Regions from separate parts of the Brevibacillus sp. B_LB10_24 genome, predicted to be linked through region 3. Evidence: riboswitches for the same ligand, from Rfam matches in the RefSeq annotation. Region 3 holds a riboswitch; each other region holds the start of a gene.
What was found. Region 3 has a riboswitch for cyclic di-AMP ahead of ehuB (ectoine/hydroxyectoine ABC transporter substrate-binding protein EhuB). Riboswitches for the same ligand answer to the same signal wherever they lie in the genome.
Positions count from the first base shown of each region.

Region 1: another riboswitch for cyclic di-AMP. It lies ahead of ACI7RC_RS18740 (CAP domain-containing protein); the one in region 3 lies ahead of ehuB (ectoine/hydroxyectoine ABC transporter substrate-binding protein EhuB).
Region 2: another riboswitch for cyclic di-AMP. It lies ahead of ACI7RC_RS24700 (C40 family peptidase); the one in region 3 lies ahead of ehuB (ectoine/hydroxyectoine ABC transporter substrate-binding protein EhuB).

Region 1 covers NZ_JBJQOQ010000022.1:75,079-83,130, forward strand. The annotation lists gene ACI7RC_RS18725 (glycine betaine ABC transporter substrate-binding protein) at 1-657, shown strand, start outside; gene ACI7RC_RS18730 (LacI family DNA-binding transcriptional regulator) at 808-1,809, shown strand; gene ACI7RC_RS18735 (aldehyde dehydrogenase family protein) at 1,864-3,279, shown strand; gene ACI7RC_RS18740 (CAP domain-containing protein) at 3,334-4,065, opposite strand; cyclic di-AMP (ydaO/yuaA leader) riboswitch at 4,070-4,235, opposite strand; gene ACI7RC_RS18745 (hypothetical protein) at 4,373-4,801, opposite strand; gene ACI7RC_RS18750 (M15 family metallopeptidase) at 5,194-6,021, shown strand; gene ACI7RC_RS18755 (sulfite exporter TauE/SafE family protein) at 6,310-7,107, shown strand; gene ACI7RC_RS18760 (hypothetical protein) at 7,538-8,052, shown strand, end outside.
Region 2 covers NZ_JBJQOQ010000042.1:7,067-15,118, reverse strand. The annotation lists gene ACI7RC_RS24725 (sensor histidine kinase) at 1-702, opposite strand, end outside; gene liaF (cell wall-active antibiotics response protein LiaF) at 716-1,474, opposite strand; gene ACI7RC_RS24715 (class I SAM-dependent methyltransferase) at 1,512-2,066, opposite strand; gene ACI7RC_RS24710 (PspA/IM30 family protein) at 2,131-2,844, opposite strand; gene ACI7RC_RS24705 (hypothetical protein) at 2,908-3,318, opposite strand; cyclic di-AMP (ydaO/yuaA leader) riboswitch at 3,603-3,733, shown strand; gene ACI7RC_RS24700 (C40 family peptidase) at 3,746-4,231, shown strand; gene ACI7RC_RS24695 (response regulator transcription factor) at 4,404-5,126, shown strand; gene ACI7RC_RS24690 (sensor histidine kinase) at 5,128-6,468, shown strand; gene ACI7RC_RS24685 (hypothetical protein) at 6,548-7,093, opposite strand; gene yhfH (protein YhfH) at 7,214-7,366, opposite strand; gene ACI7RC_RS24675 (hypothetical protein) at 7,573-7,935, opposite strand.
Region 3 covers NZ_JBJQOQ010000001.1:304,081-312,132, forward strand. The annotation lists gene ACI7RC_RS01545 (ABC transporter permease) at 1-588, shown strand, start outside; gene ACI7RC_RS01550 (ABC transporter ATP-binding protein) at 643-1,587, shown strand; gene ACI7RC_RS01555 (ABC transporter ATP-binding protein) at 1,577-2,185, shown strand; gene ACI7RC_RS01560 (Ig-like domain-containing protein) at 2,292-3,791, opposite strand; cyclic di-AMP (ydaO/yuaA leader) riboswitch at 4,236-4,391, shown strand; gene ehuB (ectoine/hydroxyectoine ABC transporter substrate-binding protein EhuB) at 4,651-5,481, shown strand; gene ehuC (ectoine/hydroxyectoine ABC transporter permease subunit EhuC) at 5,508-6,164, shown strand; gene ehuD (ectoine/hydroxyectoine ABC transporter permease subunit EhuD) at 6,167-6,817, shown strand; gene ehuA (ectoine/hydroxyectoine ABC transporter ATP-binding protein EhuA) at 6,835-7,659, shown strand; gene ACI7RC_RS01585 (TolC family protein) at 7,792-8,052, shown strand, end outside.

The DNA of each region.
Region 1 (8,052 bases), on a different contig from region 3:
GCGGCGCTCAAAGACGCTTACAATAAGAAGAAACCGATCATCATCACCGGCTGGTCGCCGCATTGGATGTTCTCGAAATTCGATCTGAAGTACCTGGATGACCCCAAAGGGGTGTACGGGGCAGCTGAGCAAATCCATACGATTGTACGCAAAGGGCTGAAAGAGGACCAGCCGAGCGCTTATGCTTTCCTGGATAACTTCAACTGGAAGCCAAGCGATATGGAAGATGTCATGCTGGAGATTGAAAATGGAAAAGACCCCGAACAGGCTGCAGCAGAATGGGTGAAGAGCCATGAAGAGCAGGTAAACAAATGGGTCGAGGGGATCCAACCGGTCTCTGGCCAAAAGGTGACCTTGGCTTACGTCGCTTGGGACTCGGAGATCGCCAGCACCAATGTTGTCGCGGAAGTATTGAAGCAAAAGCTGGGCTATGACGTTGAATTGAGCCAGGTGGAAGCCGGCCCGATGTGGGCAGGCGTCGCCAATGGCGATGTAGACGGGATGGTAGCGGCATGGCTGCCGACCACCCACCAAGAGTACGTAAAGCAGCTGGAAGGCAAGTTTGAGGACCTGGGAGTCAACCTCGACGGAACCAAATTAGGGTTGGTCGTCCCTTCCTATATGGATGTCAACTCTATTGAAGATTTGAAGAAGTAATGAAAACAACACAGAGAGTGTCGCTATCGTCTTGGCGGCACTCTTTCTTTCTTCCATTGACAGCGAACAGTGGCGGTGCTATATTCGTGTTATCAATGAATACGTATACATGATCGCTCCAGATCGTTCATACAAAGGTGGATGGCCAGGATGGTGACATCGAAAGACGTTGCGAAACACGCCGGCGTATCGCAGGCAACCGTCTCGCGGGTACTCAACGGATACCCCGGGATCAAGCAGGAGACGAAGGACAAAGTGATGCAGGCGATGGCCGAGCTGCATTACCGGCCCAATTTTATCGCCCGCAGCCTGGTGATGAATCAGACGCGCAACATCGCGCTCCTATCCGGTACGCTGAAGAACCACTTTTTTGTCGAAACGACGGACAATATCGTCCGGCTAGCCGCGGAAAAGGGGTATAGCGTGATGGTGCACTTCGAACATATGGGGGATAATCTGAGTCTGTTTGAAACGATCAGCCGCTATAAGCCGGACGGAATCATCCTGTCTACGATCCAACTGGACGATCCGCTGTTACCACAGCTTGAAGAGGCGAATATTCCCTACATGATGTTCAACCGCCGCCCTAGAACCGGCGGAAATTACGTCGTCATAGACAACCGGCTGGCCGGAGAGCTGAATACGCGGCATTTGATCGAATACGGCCACAAACGCATTGCTTTCCTGTCTGGACACCTCAATGTCTCGACGTTTTTTGAACGGAAGGAAGGATATGAAGCGACGCTGAAAAAATACGGCCTGCAGCCCGACCCGCAGCTGATGGTGATGACTAACGGCACCCCGCAGGAAATAGAGGTTGCCGCAGTCAGGCTGATGCAGCTGTCTTCGCCGCCGACAGCGATCATCTGTGCGACAGATGCGATGGCCCTGACATGCATGGATGTGCTGATCCGGATGGGCAAACGAATTCCCGAGGACGTCAGCATCTGCGGCGTCGACGATATCGATATTGCTTCCCATCAGTCGATCCGCCTGACGACCGTCGGTAACTACAAGCAGCAGATGGGGGTGCTGGCAATTGAGATGCTGATGAACCTGATTGAAGCCGAGGAGGAGGCGCTGCAGCCGATTCAGATCGTGCTTCGCCCGGAGCTGATCGTTCGCGAAACTACCGGTGCTTGCCCGCCGTAGCAGGCAAGTACAGGCAATAATGAATACGTATACATCAAAAAGGAGGCAGATGTCATGAATAAGGATCTCTTTATCAATGGCCGCTATGTGCCTGCGAAGCAAACCTATGAACTCTACAATCCGTACAACAATCAACGCCTTGGATCGATCGCCAATGCCGACGAAGCAGAGATGCTGGCGGCGATTGAGGCGGCGGATGCCGCTTTTGCCGAGATGAAGACACTTCCTGCCCATCGGCGCTCTGCTATCTTGAACCGCGCCGCTCAGCTGATGGAAGAGCGGACGGAGGAGTTGGCCAGGATCATCGCACAGGAAGCGGGAAAACCGATCAAAGCGGCCCGGGCGGAAGTGGGCCGTTCCGTTCAGACGATCCGCTTTTCTGCCGAGGGTGCCAAGTGGATGAACGGTGAGTCCATTCCGATGGATGCAGCGATCGGCGGAGAAGGGCGGCTTGCCTTTTCCGTGAACGAACCCCTGGGTGTGGTCGCTGCGATTACCCCGTTCAACTTTCCGCTCAATCTGGTCACCCACAAGGTGGGACCGGCGCTCGCTGTCGGCAATACGGTCGTATTGAAGCCGGCAGAGCAGACGCCGCTTTCTTCCTATGTACTCGCCGAGATCCTTGCAGAAGCAGGCCTGCCAGCCGGTGCGCTCAACGTCGTGTCTGGCGAAGGAGCAGTCCTGGGTCCGGTCCTGACAGCAGATGAACGGATCAAAAAACTCTCCTTTACCGGCAGTCCCGAAGTCGGGAAACTGCTTCGCGCCCAATCCGGCTTGAAGAAACTCACGCTTGAGCTGGGCTCCAACTCCGCGTTGATCGTCGATGAGAACTGCGATCTGGAGCGCTGTGTGGCTCGTGCCGTGGAAGGGGCGTTTTCGTACGCCGGACAAGTCTGCATTCACACGCAGCGGATCTACGTCCATCAGAACGTGTACGACAGCTTTACAGCAGAATTTCGCAAGCGGATGGAACAGCTCCGCACAGGAGACCCGCTGGATGAAAATACGGATGTGTCCGCCGTTATCAACGAGCGCTCCCGCAAGCGGATTCTTGAATGGATTGAGGAAGCCAGGCGCATGGGAGCGGTGGTTTACGGAGGGGAGACGGACGGCAGCGTGATTCGCCCCGCCCTGATCCTGAACGCCGATCCGAGCAGCCGCGTGGTATGTCAGGAGGTGTTTGGACCTGTCGTCGTCATCGACCGGGTAACGTCTATGGAGGAGGCGGTCGAGAAGACCAATGCGTCCCGATTTGGATTGAACGCAGGCGTTTTCACCCGGGATATTCAGGCGGCGTTCGCCGCTGCCCGGAAGCTGGAAGTGGGACAAGTGCTGATCAATGAGATCCCGACGTTTCGGGTGGATCACATGCCCTACGGCGGCGTCAAAGACTCGGGTTTGGGGCGCGAAGGCGTGAAGTACGCGATGCAGGAAATGTCCGAGAGCAAATTGATCGTCGTCACGCTGTAGGCAAACACAAACAAGGCGAGCACCGGTGCCCGCCTTGTTTTTTTCACGTCATGTTTAGTTTCCGATAAACTCTTGTACCCAATAGCCGTTGTAATAGGCAATACCGATGGTGTCAAAGTTCGAGTTCATGATGTTTGCCCGATGGCCCTCGCTGTTCATCCACTGCTGCATGACTTCTTGCGGACTGCGTTGACCCATTGCGATGTTTTCTCCCATGGTCATGTATTGGATGCCGCTTTGGCTGATCATGTCAGATGGAGAGCCCAAGGTCGGACTGATGTGGTCAAAGTAATGGTTATTCTCCATGTCGACGGCTTTTTTCATCGCGACGGAAGACAGCTGCTCGTCCAACTTCAGCGGCTGAAGACCCGCTTTTTGGCGTTCTTGGTTGACGAGTGAAAATACTTCTTTGGCGTAGTTGTCGACATTTCCTTGTGAGGCATCAGGGGTTTTGGCTACAGGTGCTTTGGCAGGCTGGCTTGGTGTATTTGCCGGCTGTTGTGTTGGAGCTTGTACCGGTTGACTGTAGTTTGTTGCAGGCTGGTGCCATTTGTTGGCGGGTTGGAAGAAATACTGCTGCTGTTGTTGTGGAATGTTATGATTTTGCTGAGGGTAGATCACCCATTGTTGTTGGAATTGCGGATAGACATACATCATCTGCTGTTGTGCCGGATCGTTGGCTGCCTGCTGCGGACAAGTTGCAGCGAATGCAGAAGTAGAAATGCCGGCTACGGCAACTCCGAGAACAATGGCGAGAAGGGACTTTCTGGCTGAAAATTTTTTCATCGTATCGTCTCCTTTTTTTTGCCCTACGAGGTTAGTTGTCGGATTCGGATTGAGGATACAACCCTACGCTTGCAAAGCGATTCACCCCATACAGAAAGCCAAAAAGGCCTTTCTGTCGAAAAGCGTCCCCCGCACTTCGATGTATTTTGAAGTTTCGGCATCTACAAGGATAACAGAGAATGCGAATTGATGAAATTATTGAATGTTGGTATATCTGCTAACAAACGCCAATTTTATGTAAAAAGCCCGAAACAACCAAGTTTCGAGCGTGGCCGGGCCCCATTTTCCGTACACCCGGAACGATTTGTCATTTTTTGTTCCAGCCGCAGTGTCTGCGGCAGTAACGGCAGGCTGAGTTGTTGCCGGTCGTCATGCATCTGGTGCAGTTGGCGCAGCATGGGTCGCAAACGGAAAAGGGTTGAACAAATGGTGGTATGAACGGGGGTCTTGCAAAAGGACTGACGACCGGGGGCTTCGCAAAAGGACTGACGACTGGCGGTGTCGGAAAGGGCTTCACAGCTTGAAAAGGACTGACAACCGGCGGGCAATACGGTTTGGCCGCGTGGTATGGACTCACAACGGGCGGGCAATACGGTCTGGTCGTCTGAAATGGACTGACAACCGGCGGACAAGGTTTTCCAAAGTAAGGGCTGACAGCCTGCGGGCCGTAATAAGGCGAAAATGAACTGACCATCCGGACTTTAGCCTTCTTGTCGGCTTTGCGTCTGCTTCTCATCAAATATCTCCCCTCTGTGAGAATGTACCATAGTATATGCACAATATTTTGGGATGAATGGACGTTTGCTTACCGGTAGACGTCTAGTTTTTAGGTGAGTGATGGGAAAAGTTGCTAAATGAATGTCTTTACATAAAAAGACAAATGCCGAACGTTCCCGCTTGTCATCCTGTGCAATCAGAGACAAAACGAAAAAAGCGGAAGCGGATGAACTAATCGATAAAAAATCTGGTAATATCGCAGAGGATGAGTGTATGATGGAAAATACGGACAAACCGGAGCAAAAAGTTCCCGGCACCGGCCAAAAGCAGGCGCAGCAAAGAGAGCTGACACAGCGGCTAAGCCTTGCAATATCCATGTACACCAAGCGTTTTAAGGAGGATTTATTCAACATGAAGAAGATCATGACGGCAATGGTATTCAGCAGTGTCCTGTTTCTCGCAGCATTGACAGGCTGTGAAGATCAACAACAAGACCCGACACCTTCGCAGACCGTCTCCCCTTCCCAAGAACAACAACCCACTGTCCCTCCGGACGAAAAAACGGCTGGCAACCCCGAATCGCAAAATTCCCAGGAGAGCACTCCGGTTCAAGAAACATCCGGTACCATCGATGGCCTTAAAGTAGTTGCCAACCCTGACAGCGTCACTGTCCTGGTAGACAAGCAGTATGCTCTGCCAAAAAATTATGAGCCGCAAGATTTGGTCTACCCAAATGTGCCGTTTATTTTCCAAGAGAAAATCGAAAAACGGAAACTGCGCAAGGAAGCCGCAGATGCGCTGGAGAAACTGTTTGACGGCGCAAAGAAAGACGGTATCTCGCTCGCCGGAGTCTCCGGATACCGCTCCTATGACCGGCAGACAAAACTATTTGAAAGCTATGTGCAGCGGGATGGCGAGGCGGCTGCCAAAATGTACAGCGCAGTTCCCGGCACCAGCGAGCATCAGACAGGGCTGGCCATCGATGTATCCGGCATTGACGGCAAATGCGCCGCGGAGAGCTGCTTCGCCGGGACGCCCGAGGCTGATTGGCTTGCCAAACATGCACCGGAATACGGCTTTATCGTTCGCTATCCGGAAGACAAGGTGGAGATCACCGGCTACGAATATGAACCCTGGCACATCCGCTATGTAGGTGTCCAGCTTGCCAAGGAGTTGGCTGAAAAAGGACAGTGCTTGGAGGAGTACTACAATGCGGTCCCTGTATCTGGGGCAAAATGACTGCCCCTGACAAAAATTTCCTGAGATGAGTCAGAGCACTATTTTTTATAGACAATTCGCACCCCTAGATGGCAGTACGTTTCTTCGGTATAATGGCCGTGGGGGCAAGCCTTGGTATAACAGAGGCTGCCGTGTTGGCTCTGCAGGATTTCATTGCATATAGGGCAATGTTCAAGCTTGAACTTTCGAAGCAGTTTCAGCATAAAAACACCTCGATTAAAAGGATAGGAGCAAAGGATTGCGTTATCTCCTGCGGGCAAAAAAGCAGGTTTGGAAAGAAGGGATTTTGTGGGCCTGGGGCATCATCTGGTTCTGTTCTTCATCGGCCTGATCGGATCGTTTTTTTCGGGAATGCTCGGCATTGGCGGAGCAGTCATTAATTTTCCTCTGTTATTGTATGTGCCCGACTGGTTTGGTGTCGGCCATTTCACGGCGAAGGAAGTATCTTCTATCAGCATGTTCCAAGTTTTTTTTGCGTCGTTGTCGGGGGTACTCGCCTACCGCATGCAAAGGAAACACGAACCATCTTATATACATAAAGGGCTTGTTCTGACCATGGGAAGCAGTATTCTCGTCGGCAGCTTGATTGGAGCAGCGGGCTCCAAATACATGCCCAGCGAAACGATCAATCTCATTTACGGGATCGTCGCAGTCGCGGCCGTGATCCTGATGCTCATCCCCAATCGGGGAAAGCGGGAAGAACTGGATGCAGAACAACTTGTCTACCCCAAGCCGGTGGCTGCCCTGTCAGCCGGTTTGGTAGGGCTTGTCTCCGGGACGGTCGGAGCAGGCGGGGCGTTTATCCTGATCCCGATCATGCTGACCCTTCTGAAAATACCTACGCGCATCACCATCGCCTCTTCTCTGGCGATCGTCTTCATCTCCGCAATAGGGGGCGTTACCGGCAAATTGGCGGCCGGTCCCATCCCGTTTTGGGCCACCTTTTTCACAGTGTTGGGCAGCGTGTCGGGCGCTCCGCTGGGATCGTTCGTCGGCAGCAAGGTAAACGGGAAATACTTGCGGATCATCCTGACCGTATTTATTACAGCAACGGCGGTCAAAGTATGGTTTGACATCCTGACATGAGAAAAGCGGAAAAAATGAACGGCAAAAGCTTCCGGCTAAGCGGCAATTTTTGCCGCTTTTTTTATGCCCTCCTTTGCTGTCGATGGGATGTTTGCGATTGGCATCATTCTTGCTTGTCTTTCTTTGCATTGCTTCTTTACGAAAGCGCTACCAAAGACATAAGGGGGAAAAAGATGATGCGAATTGGAGGAGTCAACGGCATATCGACCTGAACAGCTCATGGAGGGGACTTCCGCTCGCGCTGCACCCGGGTGCCGAGCGACACTACAGAGAGTACCGGGAGTAGAGAAAAAAACAGGAGGGGACGAAACGACTTCTGCGATAGAAGCCAAATGAAACATTTGCCAAGGATTGCGCGTCATAACATAAAAACAAGGCATCAGGGTGGGAAGGGACAGCCAGAAGTTCAACCAATATTAGGAGGAATTGCATGGGAGAGACAATCGTATCGCTTGCTTTAGCTGCCATCATGTTGATGCCATTTGGTTTTGGTGAATCAGTTCAAGTTGCTTATGCCAACTCCAGTCTATCTCATGAGGAACACGCCAATAATATTCACAATACAACCACCAGTTTGACAAACGAGCAGGCAGCGATGATTTTCGCGAAGATAAAAAGTCACATCCTAACAAAATACGCTGGTATTTATTCGTTCGATCATTTCTCCGTTGAGTTTGTGAATGAAAAGATGGAAAACGGCAAAATTTCAATTGACGTCAATGTTGATGTCGACATGACTTTAATACGACACCCTGCGGATAGCCCATATGTAAAAGAGATGCAAGCAGCCTTGTCTGCATCTGGCAGTGCAAAGGAAAAAGAGATGGGACAGCGTGAAATCGATGCCTTTCTTAAAGAAGTAGAACCTTACTATCATACCCCGTCTCCATCTGCCTTTCTTTACAGAATTGAATTGGCAAACCCAAGCGGTACCGCAAAATCATT
Region 2 (8,052 bases), on a different contig from region 3:
CAGCGTTGCCGGGCGAAGGTGCAGCAGCAATGCCCTCATTTCCGCCTGCGCCGCTGCTGCCATCTCCTCTACCAATTCAATCTGCTGCATAGCCCGCTGCGGGTTCTGCTCCATCATACGTTTGATCGCCGCAGTCGTCATCGCGATGGCAAACAATTGCTGACTGACGGCATCGTGCAGTTCGCGGGCCAGACGCTGCCGCTCTTCCACTACAGCGGCATGCCTTACCTGTTCGCCCAATGCGGCGTTATGATTGGACAGGCGCTGCAGGGAAGCCACCTGATCCTCCCACTTCTCCGCGATCCGGTTAAACTGCCAGCCGATCTCCCCGATTTCATCCGTGCCCAGCTCCGGGAGCCGATAAGAGAGCAGGCCGCGTTCTAGGTTCATCGTCGCCTGACGCAGTGTATTTAAGCGCTTTTTCAGCAGGTTGCCGATCACGTAGCCGCCTGCAATCCCGACCACGGCCGCCGTCAACAGCGCGAGCAAAAAGAGGCCGGAGACCAGGCCCCAGTTGATCGACTCCGGCAGTTGTACGCCGAGATAATCGCTAACCAGCTGCGATAGCTGTGTGCTTGTCCGAAGGTAGTGGACAACGGCAAACAGCACGGCAAAGATCGCGGTGACAATCCCGGCGCTGAGCCAGACAAATTGCTTGACGAACTTCCACTGTATACTTCCAAGTCTGCTTTGACGAGCCATGTGAGACGCCCCCTTAGATGTATCTCACATCGACGTCGCCAACGATCAGCGAGACGATTATTTTCACTTTGCGCGCAGCATCGTCGTAGTGCTCGGCGGTCATGACCACTCGACGGTTCAATCCGCCCTGACGATGCCCGAATACTTCCAAATCCCCTACGGTCACCTCCGCAGATACGGCTGCGGGAAGATCGGCCGGTACGTAGATCGTCACGTCACCCACCCAGCCGTTTACAAACAAAAAGGCCTCTTCTTCGAGGATAATCGCCCGTGACAGGTCAATGACCACATCCCCGACACCGTGCCAAATATGAAGCTGCCGCAGTTCAAAGCGGCCTGATGTCAAGTGATAGTCGCCGATCAGCGAACTGCGGGTCTCTCTATGTGAAGACTCGCCCTCTTTTGCGAAGCCGGGATCGATTCTCATCCGCTGCCCGGAAGCGGGTTCCTTCTCCGCAGGCACCTGCCGGCGAGAGCGAATCAAACGCCATCCAAAGTTAATAAACGCGATCGCGATCGCAATCCCGATCACATCGCCGATGTCAATGTGAAACCACTGATCCAACAAGATGAGCAAGCCGATCCCGCCGACGATTCCGCCCAGCCACCGGCGTCCTCTCGTCCACCAGCGCATGCCGAGATAGACGATCAACAGCGGGAACAGGCTAAATAAGTTAAAATCAATCAGATTAAGCGCGTCAAGAAAAAGACCAAAACCAATAAATACGAGGATGATGCCAGCAATCAATTGATTTAATCGCGATAGTTTCACAGGGTCTTTCCCTCCAAACGCAGCCAGAAGCAATCCATTATTCCTGCAACCGGCAGGTGTACACAAAAGCAGGCGGAACATTGAAAGGCGTAAAGCTGATGCTCACCTTCTTAAATCGTTCTTCCAATTCTGCTTTCATCTGCAGCGAGTACTGAAATGTGACGAATACACCTTCCGGATCCAGCGTTTCCACCACATTGTCGAGAATTTTCGTCCGCACTTCGACTGGAAATACGGCAAACGGCAGCCCGGAAATAATCGCGTCCGCAGGCTGCAGGTTCATCTCTTTTACATAGCTGGCCAAATGAACCGCTTCCGATTGAATGAGTATTCCCGGAAAACGTTCTTTCAGCATCTGCTGAAACCGCGGGTCCTGTTCCACGACAAAAAAATTCGTCTCCGGACGCTTCAGCCGCAGGATCGCTTCCGTAAAAACACCCGTTCCCGGCCCCAATTCGACAATGGTTTTGGCAGAGACCCACGGAACGTTTTTCATCATTAGCCGGCATAAAAATTTCGAACTGGGAGCAACGCTTCCCACACGGGTAGGATTAGAGAAAAAACGTCGCAAGAAGACGAGAAAATCTGACACAGGGCAAACCTCCTAGGGGAAAAGCAGCCCGCTTTTTACGGGCTGCCGAGACTATCAAATCTTGCTATCGGGACAGGTGATCGCCTTGCTCTTCCTGTCTGGTTTCGTCTGTTTTTTTGTCGAACAGCCGCTCTTTGCGCAACGCCAGCTCCTGATCGATATCGTCTGCTTCTAACGCGTCGAGTGAAGAATGCAGACTGCGGCGGCCTTCGTTCCAATGTCCGGTGAGCTCTGCTTCCGCTTCCATCCGCATGACTTTTTCTTCCATACGGCTAAAGCCGCGGGTCGCGCTTTCACAGCCTATACCATTTATTACGTGATTCAGGTGCTTTTGGGTACGGGCTACTTGCGCCCTGGACATCAACGTGTATTTTTTCGCTCTCATCTTGTAGAACTCGTCTTTTAACTGCGCCAGTTTTTCTCGCATTTGCCCTGCTGCTTCTCGGGCCGAGTGGTACAGCGCTTCGTTTTCGGAAGCCCGGGTTTCAAAGTATTTTTTGTCAATCAGGGCGCGGCGGGCCAGTTCATCTTCCCCTTCGCCAAGCGCCAGGTTGATCTGCCGCTCCCGCTTCTCCACCATCCTCAAGGCTTCTTCCCACTGCTGGCGAAACTTCTTTTCCAGCGCGACTTGCCGGGCCACGGCTACTTCAGCTCGTCCAATCTCCGACTCCATGTCACGCATATACTGGGTCAGCATCACTGCCGGATCTTCCATCGAATCGATCACATCATTGACCGAAGCTACTGTTAAATCACGCAATCTCTTTATGATACCCATGTAAATTCCTCCTCATTTTATCATTACGGTATAGCGGGTCAAGATATTTTCCTTCTACATTTTTCAAGGACGGCGAGACCGCAGATCGTCTTCCCACGAATCCAGGGTGTCCTCCTTAAGTACGCTCCTCGCCCACTTGCGTTCATAGTACGAAACCTCTTCTGCAGACGGTTCCGGATGGCTCCTGATCAGGCGATACCCGAGATAGAGTATCCCGACGGCGATCAATGTGCTGAACAGCAGATGAACCTTGCCGGTCAGCATCAAGATGCCGAAGAAGACCAGGAATGCCCCCCAGATGCGGCCGCCTGTCGATTTGGCTGCGAGCAGCTTGCTCCCGCCCCAGAAGATGACAGCTCCCGAGATGAGAAAGCCCAGCAGTCCTTTGACAAACCCCAAGTGGCCAAGCAAGATGACTACTCCGAGGAACAGCAGCGCGGTTCCGAGAAGCAGCTTCCCCGACCGCTCACTCATCGAACATCCCTCCGTTTTCTTCTTTAACTCTTGCTCACAACTTTATTGTAGACGACCTGTTTTGCGAGTATAACGGACGGGCGATTGGTTTTTGCGTCCGTCCGAAGGCGGAGAAGCACGTCCTGCCAAAATCGGACAAGCCCGCCGAAAGCGTCAAGCGACGAAGAAACCTGCTGTGCGTTTCGGTAATATGACAGGAAATTGTGACGAAATTTTGAACGATTACGCAAAATAGAGGAAATCCTTGGACAACCTCGAATTATTTTGTTCATTGTGTAAAAAAAAATCGAAAAAAGCCGAATTCCATCATGGAAGCGGGGGAACCAATGTTTTGGGGTGAGTAGCTGTTTCGACAGTTTAGGGAATCCTTTCGCCCGAACCCTTCAGCTAACCTCGCAGGCTTAAGGAAGGAGCAGCTTCATTGCGTATGCGTAAGTTTGTTTGTTCATTGATTTTGGCTGGAGTGCTTGCCAGCGGAGCCGGTTCGGTGTTTGCAGCGGAAAACCCGCTTATGGGCACCATCGAAAACCTTTACGGCGTTCCGTATAAAACGGCAGGAACCACCACCAAAGGGTTTGACTGCTCCGGTTTTACACAATACGTCTTTCAAGCGTTAGACGTCGAGATTCCCCACTCTTCCGCATCACAGTACGAGTTAGGGACCGCTGTCTCCAAAGACGAATTGCAGCCAGGAGATCTGGTGTTCTTCAACACCAATGGCCACAGCATCTCCCATGTGGGAATCTACATCGGCGACAACATGTTCGCCCACTCCGAAACCGGTAAAGGGGTTACCAAGACTTCGCTGAACGATCCCTACTACTGGAGCAAGCGTTACGTCGGAGCAAAACGAGTAGCTATTCCGGCACTGGAAAAAGCACAAGAAGATAGCAAAGAGAAAACGGAAAACTAACTTTAGAAGTCAGAGGGTAAGCGCCTCTGGCTTTTTCTGACGAAATTTAGTACCAGATCCCAAGATAACCTCATAGGAATTCCCCTACAGACTGTTATTACCACTGTGTATTCTTTCGTTTCGTGATATGATGGGAATGAGAATGTGACTTTGCAGTTGGAGGGGATATAGATTGAAAGAAGAACACATTCTTGTGGTTGACGACAATCAGGAGATCACCGATCTTCTCCAAGATATATTCGAGAGCGAAGGTATGAAGGTATCGATTGCAAACAGCGGCGCCCAAGCGCTTTCCTTGTTGGAAAACGGACTGCATCCGGATCTCATCCTGCTCGATATCATGATGCCGGGCATCAGCGGATACGAGCTTTGCGCCCAAATTCGCCGCGAGTGGGAAATGCCCATCCTCTTTTTAAGCGCAAAAGGAAAGGCTGTCGACAAGGTGGTGGGCTTTGAAATCGGAGCCGACGATTATATTACCAAGCCCTTCGATACCGAGGAGCTGCTAGCAAGAGTTCGCGCCCACCTGCGACGGTTTGAACGGATTCGCCATATCGGGCAGCGCGAAAACACCAAGCAGGAAGCTGCAGCGGCGATGAGCCAGCTTTCCTTTAAGGGGCTCGAAATCAACAAAGAAACGTATACCGTCTACGTCAATGACGAAAAGGTAGACCTTTCGACAAAAGAATTTCAGCTATTGGCCTTTTTAGCCGAGAATCCGGGCATCGTCTTTACCCGCGAGGAAATCTACGACCGCGTCTGGGGATACGGATACGGCTCGCTCAACACGGTCACGGTACACATCAAAAACCTGCGCGAAAAGCTGGAAAAGGATCGGACATTTATCAAGACCCAATGGGGAACCGGCTACGTTTTCATAGGGGAGCGTATTTGAGATGAGAATCGGCACGAAGCTGTTCTTGTCTTTTTTTGCGATTATTTTGTTTCATCTGTTAACGTATCAACTCATCTTTAAAAACATCATCGTCGAGCAGATCAAAAATGACCGCTACGAGCAGTTTTTAAGCGAAAAAGTGGCGGCCCAGCGCGTGCAAATCAATCAGCTGATGCGGACGAACTCTTTCAAAGACCCGCTTGAAATGCATGAACTCAGCTCTGAGCTGCCAGAAGATCTGATGTACAAGGTTACGGTGGAAGACGCCAATGGGACGACCCTCTATACAAAGGTCTCCCAAGCCTACAGTCTGAAGGGGCCCAACAAAAAAGAAGTGGCAGAATACTACTTTCAGCATGACCCGGGCAGCCAGGAGCGCACCGTGATCACATTCTATACCGATGAATCAGACATCCTCGCCTCCAAAGGGGTTTCGATGTCGGTCTGGTACATCTACGGCAGCATCCTGCTCCTCGGACTGGTCTTCATGTTCATACTGGTTCGCTGGATCCTGCGCCCGGTCGGCGAGCTTTCGCTGGTCACACAGGAGATCAAGGACGGCAAACGGTACGTCTCCTTCTCCTACAAGGCGAATGACGAATTCGGCCAATTGTTTCAATACTTTACCGATATGGTGGAAGAATTGCGCAACGCCGAAGAGCGGCAGCAGGAACTGATCGCTGCCATCGCCCACGACTTTCGCACGCCGCTGACGACGATCAAAGGGTACGCCTCCTTCATCGGTTCTGGAAGGGTCACGGATATGGAACGGATTCAAAACCAGATGAAAAAGATCGGGGGAAAAGTAAACGATCTGGAAAAACTGCTGGATGAACTGCAGGATTTCAGCTACCAAAGCAGGCAGCTCCCGCTTGTGCTAAGCCGGATTCACCTGTGGCCTTTTGTCCAAAACATCGCCGAGGAATACGAGGCGAAGGCGCAGGAAGCCGGTTTGCGTTTTGGATGCAAGATCCGGGTGTCCAAAGAACTGCGCATTGAAGCAGATGAGACCAAGCTCCGCAGGGTTTTGGAAAATTTGCTAAATAACGCCATTTACTACAACAAGCCGGAGGGGGCCATCCTTTTGACCTGTGATCAGCGGGAACGTTACGTGCTGTTCTCTGTCATCGATAAGGGGGAAGGAATTGCCGAGGAGGACATCAACAAGGTATTTGCCAAGTTTTACCGCGCAGACAAGTCGCGCAATCGAAATACCGGCGGAACGGGGCTGGGGCTGGCCATTTGCCAAAGCATTGTGCAGCGGCACGGCGGCGAGCTGTCTGTCATCAGCCAGTTGGGGGAAGGCAGCTGCTTCTCCTTTACGCTTCCCTTCCACCAGTAAGAATGTGGCCTTGCACGCACGCGGCATCTCCGCAGCCGACCTGACGGAGATGCCGTTTTCTTTGTCTGGAGCAGCAGGCTCATTCGCTGAGGCGAACCAGCGACACCACGGTGTGGTCAATCAGATCGCGCAAATCGCCGATGTTGCCCTCATCGATCTTGCGGTGAAAGTCGAGCGTGATTTTGTTCTCATAGATGTCGGGAGGCCAACGCAACGGCCTATGCTCATCCAGCCTCGCCGAGATCCGTTGGGTGATGTGCGGGCGGTCTCCCCAAATCTCGTTTAAAATGCCGACGATCTCACTCGTCTCTCCCTCTACATCTTGAACATATGTATAAAAATGGATACAAACCGTGCAGCCGATATGTTCTGTCAGCGGCTGTTCCAGCAGCTCCCCGGCGATATCGGCCAGTGATGTTCGCAGTTGGAATTGCGCTGTCACCTCTCGTTTGCCGGCTGGTGCTCCCTCAGGCAGGCGAAAATCGATTTGAAACAGCCGCTGGTACACCGCTGTATCAATCAGATCGGCACGGGATGTGACGAGGATGTCACCGTCAAAATCGCGGTCGTATACCGCTCCCTCCAAAACAACTTTGATATTGTCAAACACAAGGGGGTGAAACATCTGCATTTTCCTCTCCTGACGAAGTGTGGTCTTTTTATCATGCCCGCTTTCACAGGCGCCGGCAAGCAAAAAAAATCCACTTCCCGGGTCCGGGTAAAGTGGTGTTTTGCGGCATTTCGCTTAGCGTCCGCGTACATTTTCTTTTTCCAAACGCTCTTCCTGGCAGTGAAAGCATTCCGGCATGTAGGATTCCGCTTGGTCCACCATCGGATTTCCGCAGACGACACAGCATTTTTTCGGCAACGTAGCGAAGAAAGTACGAACAGCCATCATGTTAAGGCCCCCTCAGTTGATCTTGATGTCATTGTATTATAACAACAGGGATTATTCAAAACCTTGTTATATTACATTACAGCCGTTTATCGCCGCAAAACGTGCAGAATCTTCGTTATTCTTTGCTGCACTCTGTATTGTAACTAAGTTAAGTTTTTTCTTTCTGTATTAATACAAAAAAGCGGAATACTGTAAAGTACTCCGCCCTACACTGCCTCGTATAACTCTTCGTAACGCTTGCTGATCTCCTCTTGGCTCAAACCCAGTTCACGCAGCCGGTTGATCATTGCTCCCGTCCAGATCCCGGTGCGCTCCTCCATTTTTTTGTACTTCTTCGCGTCCTTGGTGCGGCGCTTCGCCCGATCTTCGCTGTTCGCCTTCAGGTTATCGAGGATAAACAGCATCTTCAAGCCTTGTTCCTCATCGAGCTGCTGCCATCCATCATTCAAAAAGCTGACGACCTCTTTATAATAGCGGTCAAATTCCTCGAAAGAAATCTCGGTATCCATGTTCAGGAATTCTTTCATTTGGTCAAATAAAGCGTCTACCATCCAACCCATCCCTTTCATTTGCTCTGCAACCCATTATATTGAAAATGCCTCGGAAAGTCTATTCCGTTGTACTAGGAGAATCAGCCCAAGTTTCTGTATAATAATGAAGCAAATGGATGAAGGAGCGAACAGCCT
Region 3 (8,052 bases):
GCTGCCGCAGCAAGTACGGCAGTTGCACTTGCATTGGGGATGCTGGCAGCCACGATGGGCAAGGCTGTCGATGCCGCCATCTCTTGGTTGATCGATTTGTTTTTGGGCGTTCCTCACCTGGTTGCCCTGATCCTGATTTCGTTTGCGCTGGGAGGGGGAATGAAGGGAGTAGTGGCCGGCATTGCGCTCACCCATTGGCCAAGCCTGGCGCGGGTGATTCGGGCCGAGGTCATGCAGCTTCGTTCGGCCGAGTTTGTCCAGATTTCCCGGCGGCTGGGCAAGTCGCGATGGTGGGTGGCCAGCCGTCACATGCTGCCCCATCTGATCCCGCAGCTGCTCGTCGGCTTCGTGCTGCTGTTTCCCCACGCCATTTTGCACGAGGCGGCGATCAGTTTCCTGGGCTTTGGCTTGTCCCCGCACCAGCCGGCGATTGGCATCATTCTCTCGGAATCAATGCGGTACTTGACGACAGGCATGTGGTGGCTTGCCTTTTTTCCGGGGCTGTCCCTGCTCGTCATCGTCCGGGCCTTCGATATTCTAGGCGACAACCTGCGCATGCTGGCTGATCCCCATCGCGCCCATCAATAAATCGGCTGACAAACCGGTATAACGAATCGAAGCAGAGAGGAGGGAGGAAGGAACGTGCGAACCCAGACAGTGACCGCACCGATCCTCGAGGTGCAGGACTTGAACGTATCATTTGTGCAGTATTCGGGCGGCCTGCGGCAAAGGAGCCTGGAGGTGATCAGCAGACTGTCCGTATCGATTTATCCCGGAGAAATTCTGGCTGTCGTAGGTGCGAGCGGTTCCGGCAAAAGCTTGCTGGCCCATGCCGTGCTCGGTCTTCTGCCTGGCAATGCCGTCACTTCCGGTTCGATCGTATTTGCCGGCCAAAAGCTGACACCAGAGCAGCAGGCATCGCTAAGAGGACGGGAAATCGCGCTGATTCCGCAGTCCGTCAATTACCTCGATCCCTTGATGCGAGTGGGTAAACAGGTGCGTACGGCTGTGAATGGCGGCCAAGCTGCCGACATCCAGCGCGAGGTATTTGCCAGGTACAATCTGCCCCCTGATACAAAGCGGCTGTTTCCCTTTCAATTGTCAGGAGGCATGGCGCGTCGCGTCCTTGTCTCTACCGCATTGGTCAGCGGTGCTCGGCTGGTGATCGCTGACGAGCCGACACCCGGACTTGATGAAGCGGCGGTCGAGGAAACCTTGGGGTATTTTCGGGAACTGGCAGAAGAGGGCCGAGGTGTGATGTTGATCACGCACGATATCGAAACAGCGCTCAAGATCGCCGACCGCATCGCCGTCTTTTATGCGGGCACGACAGTCGAGACCGCGCTTGTGACGGATTTTACCGGAGAGGGTGAGGCGCTCCGCCATCCCTATACCAAAGCACTGTGGAGAGCGCTGCCGCAAAACGGTTTTGAACCGATTCCGGGGTTTCAGCCTCCGCCCCATGCGCTGCCTTCCGGATGCCTGTTTCACCCCCGCTGTCCCATGGCTGCGCCTGAGTGCGACACCGATCGCCCGGAAGAGCGGAATGTGCGCGGGGGAACTGTGAGGTGCATCCATGCAACTTGAAGCGAAGCAGATTGGTTTTCGCTACGGCCGTGACCGCTGGGTGCTGCGGGGAGTTGACATCACGATCCAGGCGGGTGAAGCGGTCGGGTTGGTGGGGCCGAGCGGCTGCGGCAAAACGACGCTGGGACGTATCCTGGCCGGTTATGAGCGCCCTCATGAAGGCAGCGTGACACTCGGCGGGGCATCTTTGCCGACTACGGGGTATCACCCTGTTCAGCTTGTCTTCCAGCATCCCGAGAAAGCAGTCAATCCGCGCTGGCGCATGCGACAGACCTTGATGGAGGGCGGGACGCCGGACGATTCGCTGCTCGCAGCGCTCGGGATCCAGCAGGAGTGGCTGGGCCGCTGGCCAAACGAGCTGTCGGGAGGAGAGCTGCAGCGTTTTTGCGTAGCGCGGGCGCTGAGTCCGCAGACTCGTTTTTTGATTGCCGATGAAATGACCGCGATGCTCGATGCCATCACACAGGCGCAGATCTGGCGCGTAGTGCTTGAACATGTCCAGAGGCATGAGATGGGACTGCTCGTGGTAAGCCATGATGCCAGCCTGATCAAGCGGATTTGCAGCAGGGTTATCGATCTGAGGCAATTTTCACAGTAGCGCTTCGACTTATCGCCTGCCGGCCAATTGGTAGAAGCGACTAACGAATCGCCCAAGCCGACACTCGCTTTGAATGCCGGCCAAGGGCGATTTTTTACATGGAATGCTACTTTTTCACCTGGATCGTGAACATTGCGCTTTTCCCTTCGAGAGAAGCTGTAATCTTCGCCTTGCCTTTTTGTTTTGCCGTAATTTGTCCGTCTCCATCTACTGCGGCCACGTTTTCGTCGGATGATTGCCACTTGACCGCGCTTGTCAAAGCTTCCTCCGTTCCGTCATCATAAACGGCCTTGACCTGAAGCTGTGTGGTATCTCCGAGGGTCAGTTTCAATTTGTGATCGTAGGCATGTTGAAGCGAGATGAGCGTCTTTGCCTTTCCGTATTTAATCAGGTAGATGTCCCGCTTGTCAGCAAGGGTCGTGCTTTTTTCCCAATATTGACCCAACAGCAGATATTCACCAGCCCCCTGGGGAACCGCCCCGATCACCCGCACTTGCGGGAAGGTGACGGTTTTCTCATCCAACAGGTTGCCGGAATCATCCAGCGTCATGAAACTCCAGTCTGAGGGTTCATTCCGTTCCGACCCGAGCAGCGCGATCAGCATATAGCCTCCGTCAGCCCTCTCAGTCAGGGACAAGCCGATTTCACCGCGTTCTTCTTCTCCGTACTGCTGCCGCCAGACCACATCTCCCTTGGCATTGATGTGCCAGGCTAAGATGTCATTGTACGCAGGATCGTACCTGTACCGGTTTACATAACCGGTAATGAGCAGTCCGCCGTCGCTTGCGGGCAGGACCGAGTGGATCGTCACAGAACCAACCTCATCATAGGTGTGCTTCCAGATGACTTCGGCATCTTCGGTCAGCTTTGCGATGTACAGCTGCGAGTCGCCGGAAGATACTGTCCCTTGCAGATAGACGTCTTTGCTGTCCGTAATGATAATCCGGTCTGCCGAGCTGAAGTTCGGTGTGTCCCATGTTTTATCCCATTCGACTTTGCCTGAAGCTGTGATTTTTACGAGGTGGACGAGAGACTTTTTGCCTGTGTCGTAGCCGCCAGGGTAGTAACGTCCAGCAGCGATCCAGCCGCCGTCGGATGTTTCCGCAAAATCGCTGTACAACAGGGAATAGTACTGCGGGATCATCGCACCGCCTTCTACTGCGATCTGTTTCGTCCACTCCGTTTTTCCGGTTTCGCTCAAGCGGACCAACTGCAGCTTTTCCGGTTGGGAGCGAAGCGCCCCCATGACGAGAAAACCGCTTGTCTTTGCCTGCTTGACGCTGGCAATCCAGAAGTCCTCCGGCATCCGCTTGGTCCATTCTTCTTCACCGGCCGCATCTACTTTCAACAGCAGCGGGGGGAGGATATGGTAGGCAGTATCCGTTTCGTCTGCCCAGACAAGCGCTCCGCCGTCTCGAGCGGCCACGACCTTCTTCACCAATTCCCGCGTCTCATCCTTGACATAGCGTTTCGACCACTTCATCTGCGGCTCCAGTTCCGCCGCGGCAGCTTGTCCGCATAGACAGAGGAATACCGCCAGAAAAAAGACGGTTGTCCGCATGGCCAAGCGCTGGAAGCTGCACCTATCTGTCTCTCTTGCCCACATGCTTGTCACACTCCTTTTCACCAGAATGGAAATATATGTGTGGTTCACCCTATATATAAGGAAAGCGCGATGGCTTGTACAGGAACCGAATTCCTAGTAACGCATGGTAATTTAGCTCCCTTTTTTAACGGAATCATCTGTTTCTGCTACTTCGTAACCAGAAACTTGAACCTTTAGTCCATTTTTTTCCATCCGATTCATCAGGCAATGTCCATGTCCGGCACGGTAGCCAACCCTCACTGCGCCTTCTAAAAGGTGGACTTGCCAGCATCTGGCTCCAATTGGGAGGAAAAGGGAGGCTCGGTCCGGTCAGCGGGAGTATCGGAAAGAGAGCCGGCTATCTCGCCTATTATCAGAATATATCGAGGATGAGTTGAAATTTTTGCTGTGGTACCATAGAAAACAACAAAGCGGCACACAGACTCAAGGCTTGCTTTTACAACTGAATACAAAAGGCCTAATTCCATCTTTGGATGGGAGCGGGGGAACCAGGTTTTTGGGGTTAATCCTTGAAGTGATATCAGGAGGGATGTTTTAGAGCTCAGCTTCTCTGCCATCCTACCCGTCAGCTAACCTCGCCGGCTAATGCAGAGAAGATCCTGGAAAACGGGTCGCATAAATAGGCGGAATATTCCGTTTATTTGGCGAGCAGAGCACGGTCTGAGGTATGGTCGTTTTAAGGCCAGACCGATAATCAGGCGATGAATACCGGTGCAGACTTTTTTCCTGGAACTTCGGTTCTAGGGGAAGAGCAGGCACCGGTTATTTATTTTTAGGCACCAGCTAGAAAGGGGAAAGAACATTGAACAAAAAGGGGCTTTCATTTTTGCTTACAGGAGTTTTGTCGATAGGGTTGTTGATGGCAGGCTGCAGCAGCTCCGGGGGTGGGGCGAATGAGGAGAGCGGAGTCTCTACACTTGAAAAAGCCAAGCAGCAAGGAGTTGTGACGGTCGGATTTGCCAATGAGAAGCCGTACGCGTATCAGACACCGGACGGCAAGCTGAGCGGTGAGGCGGTCGAGGTAGCGAGAGAGGTGCTGAAGAACATGGGCATAGACGAGATGAATGGGGTACTGACCGAATTCGGCTCGCTGATCCCGGGACTGAATGCCAAACGCTTTGACATTATTACGGCGGGGATGTACATCACACCCGAGAGAGCGAAAGAAGTGGCCTTTGCCAACCCGGAGTACAGCATTGGCGAGGCTTTGGCCGTGAAGAAAGGGAATCCCAAGGATCTCCACAGCTATAAGGATATCGCCGAGAAGAAGGCAAAAATCGGCGTGATGAGCGGCGCGATAGAGATTGACTATTTAAAAAAGTCGGGCGTTGGCGATGACCAGATGGTGATCGTGACCGACCAGCCATCGGCTGTGGCGGCACTGCAGTCAGGCCGGGTGGACGCGATTACGATGACGGGGCCGTCTCTGCAAGCGGTGCTGGATTCGGCAAAGGATAGCGGCATCGAGCGGGTCATGGAGTTCGATCAGCCGGTCATCGATGGACAGAGTATCCGCGGTTACGGAGCTGCTGCGTTCCGCAAAGAGGATCAGGATTTCCTCAAGGCGTACAACAGCGAGCTGCAAAAGCTGAAGGAGTCCGGCAGACTGCTGGAAATTCTGGAGCCCTTCGGCTTTACGGAGCAAGAATTGCCGGGTGACATGACAGCAGAACAGCTTGTCAAAGAATGAAGTAGACAGAAAGGAGCAGGCACCTTATGAATACAGATGCAGGGGCCGGGTTCCTGGCGCCGCTGATGAGCGGCGCCGGAATGACGGCACAGATATTTGCCTATTCGGCTGTTCTCACCATCGCCATTGCTTTTCTCGCAGGCTTCGGCCGGATGTCAAAGCATACCCCGATACGCATCGCAACGGCGGTCTACGTCGAATTTTTCCGCGGTACCTCTCTGATGATTCAGCTGTTTTGGCTGTATTTTGCCCTGCCGCTGCTCGGTTTCGAGCTCACACCAATGGCAGCCGGACTTATTGCGATGGGATGCAACTATGGCGCATACGGCTCGGAGATTGTCCGAAGTTCGATTCAGGCGGTCCCCAAGGGGCAGATCGAGGCAGCCATTGCGCTCAACATGACGCCCTTCCAGCGCATGAAAAAAATCGTCCTGCCCCAAGCGGTCGTCATGATGCTGCCGGCATTTGGCAACCTGCTGATCGAGCTGTTAAAAGGGACATCGCTCGTTTCGCTGATTACGCTGGCCGATTTGACGTTCAAGGGCATGCTGCTTCGCACGTTTGACATTTCCAGCACCCCGCAAATCCTGGGGCTGTTGTTGATCATGTACTTCGTCATGGCGGCAGTCGTCACGCTTGGCGTTCGCCTGCTTGAAAAATTTGTTACAGCGGGGAGGACATAGGTATGTGGAATTGGGAATTCGCCATGTCTGTGCTGCCCAAATTGCTCAGTGTCATTCACATCACGATCATGACGACGATTCTTGCGTTTTTCCTGGCCTTGATCCTTGGATTGCTGCTCGCTTTGGGGCGGCGCGCAAAGTTTAAGCCGCTGTCCTGGACCGTTGCGGCCGTGACCGAATTTATCCGCAGTACGCCGCTATTGATCCAGTTGTACTTTCTCTACTTTGCGCTCCCTGTCTATGGGATTCACTTCTCCGCCTTGACCATCGGGGTGCTCGGGCTCGGAATCCACTACAGCACCTATCTGTCAGAGGTGTACCGCTCCGGCATCGAGGCCGTATCCAAAGGTCAGTGGGAAGCGGCAACCGCGCTCAATTTTTCCAGATGGAAAACCTGGACGAAAATCGTCCTGCCGCAGGCGATTCGGCCGATCACTCCGGTGCTGGGCAACTACCTCATCGTCATGTTCAAAGAGACGCCGCTGCTTTCGACGATCACCGTGGTGGAGATGATGGCGACGGCCAAGTTGATCGGCGCCGCTTCTTTCCGCTATGTGGAAGCATTTACCGTTGTCGGTCTCTTGTTCCTGCTGCTCAGCTACCCGTCCGCCCTGCTCATCCGGCGCTTGGAAGCGCGAATCAGCTTAAAATAAGAAAGGGGATAGATCGTATGAATATGCCGCTCGCAACGAAAGAGGAAGCTACGCCGGTTGCCGGAAGGATCAGTCCGCTTGTCCGCTATCAGAATATCAGCAAGTCGTTTGGGGAACAGCAGATACTCGATGGAATCAATCTCGATATCGCATCCGGCGAAAAAGTGGCGGTAATCGGACCCAGCGGTTCTGGCAAAACGACGCTCGCCCGTCTGCTGATGACCTTGGAGGAGCCCACCTCCGGAACGATCGAGGTGGACGGGGAACTGCTTTGGCACAAACGAGTGAATGGAAAGCTGGTCCGGGCTAACGAAAAGCATTTGCACAGAATTCGCGGAAATATCGGCATGGTCTTCCAGCATTTTAACCTTTTTCCGCATATGACAATTCTGCGAAATTGTACGGAAGCGCCCGTTCACGTGTTGGGCATGCCCAAAGAGGAGGCCAGGGAGAGAGCTGTAGAAATGCTGAGAAAGGTAGGGCTTGAAGATAAAACAGAGGCCTATCCTTCCCAGTTGTCAGGCGGACAAAAACAGCGGGTTGCCATCGCCAGGGCGCTCGTCATGCGGCCAAAGGTCATGGTGTTTGACGAACCGACCTCCGCACTGGATCCGGAACTTGTCGGCGAAGTCCTCGCCGTAATCAAAGAGATCGCCCGCGAAGGGGAGATGGCGATGCTTCTCATCACGCATGAAATGGAATTTGCCAGAGAAGTGGCGGACCGCGTGGTCTTTACGGATGGAGGAAAAATTGTCGAACAGGGCCCGCCCGACCAGATCTTCGGTAATCCGCAAAGTCCGCGGCTGCAATCATTCCTGACGAGGTTCCGCACTAAACGGTAACTGATTCCCCCGAAAAGAATTTTATCGATTTGCCTTGTAACTATTCACACGCAGCACCGTCCTATAGTAGAGGCGTGGCAGAGGGAAGCTTTGCCTGCCGCAACCATCAGTCAGATACGAGGTGCTAGTTTTGTGAGATTGCGTAGTCCCCTGATCGCAGCGGCAGCGGCTGCGGTGATGCTGGCCGGATCACCTGTGATGAAGGCAGCCGCTGACACATCTTATCAATCGATCCAGCTTACCGATTTAACACTGCAGGAAGCAGTAGAAAAAACCCTGGGGAGCAATATCGACCTGGCGATCCTGCGGCTTGATCTGGATTCGGAAGAAGCGAGATTGCAGTTGGCCCGCTTCGCGTCCAAAAGCATCAACGCGAAATTGGAAATGACTTTG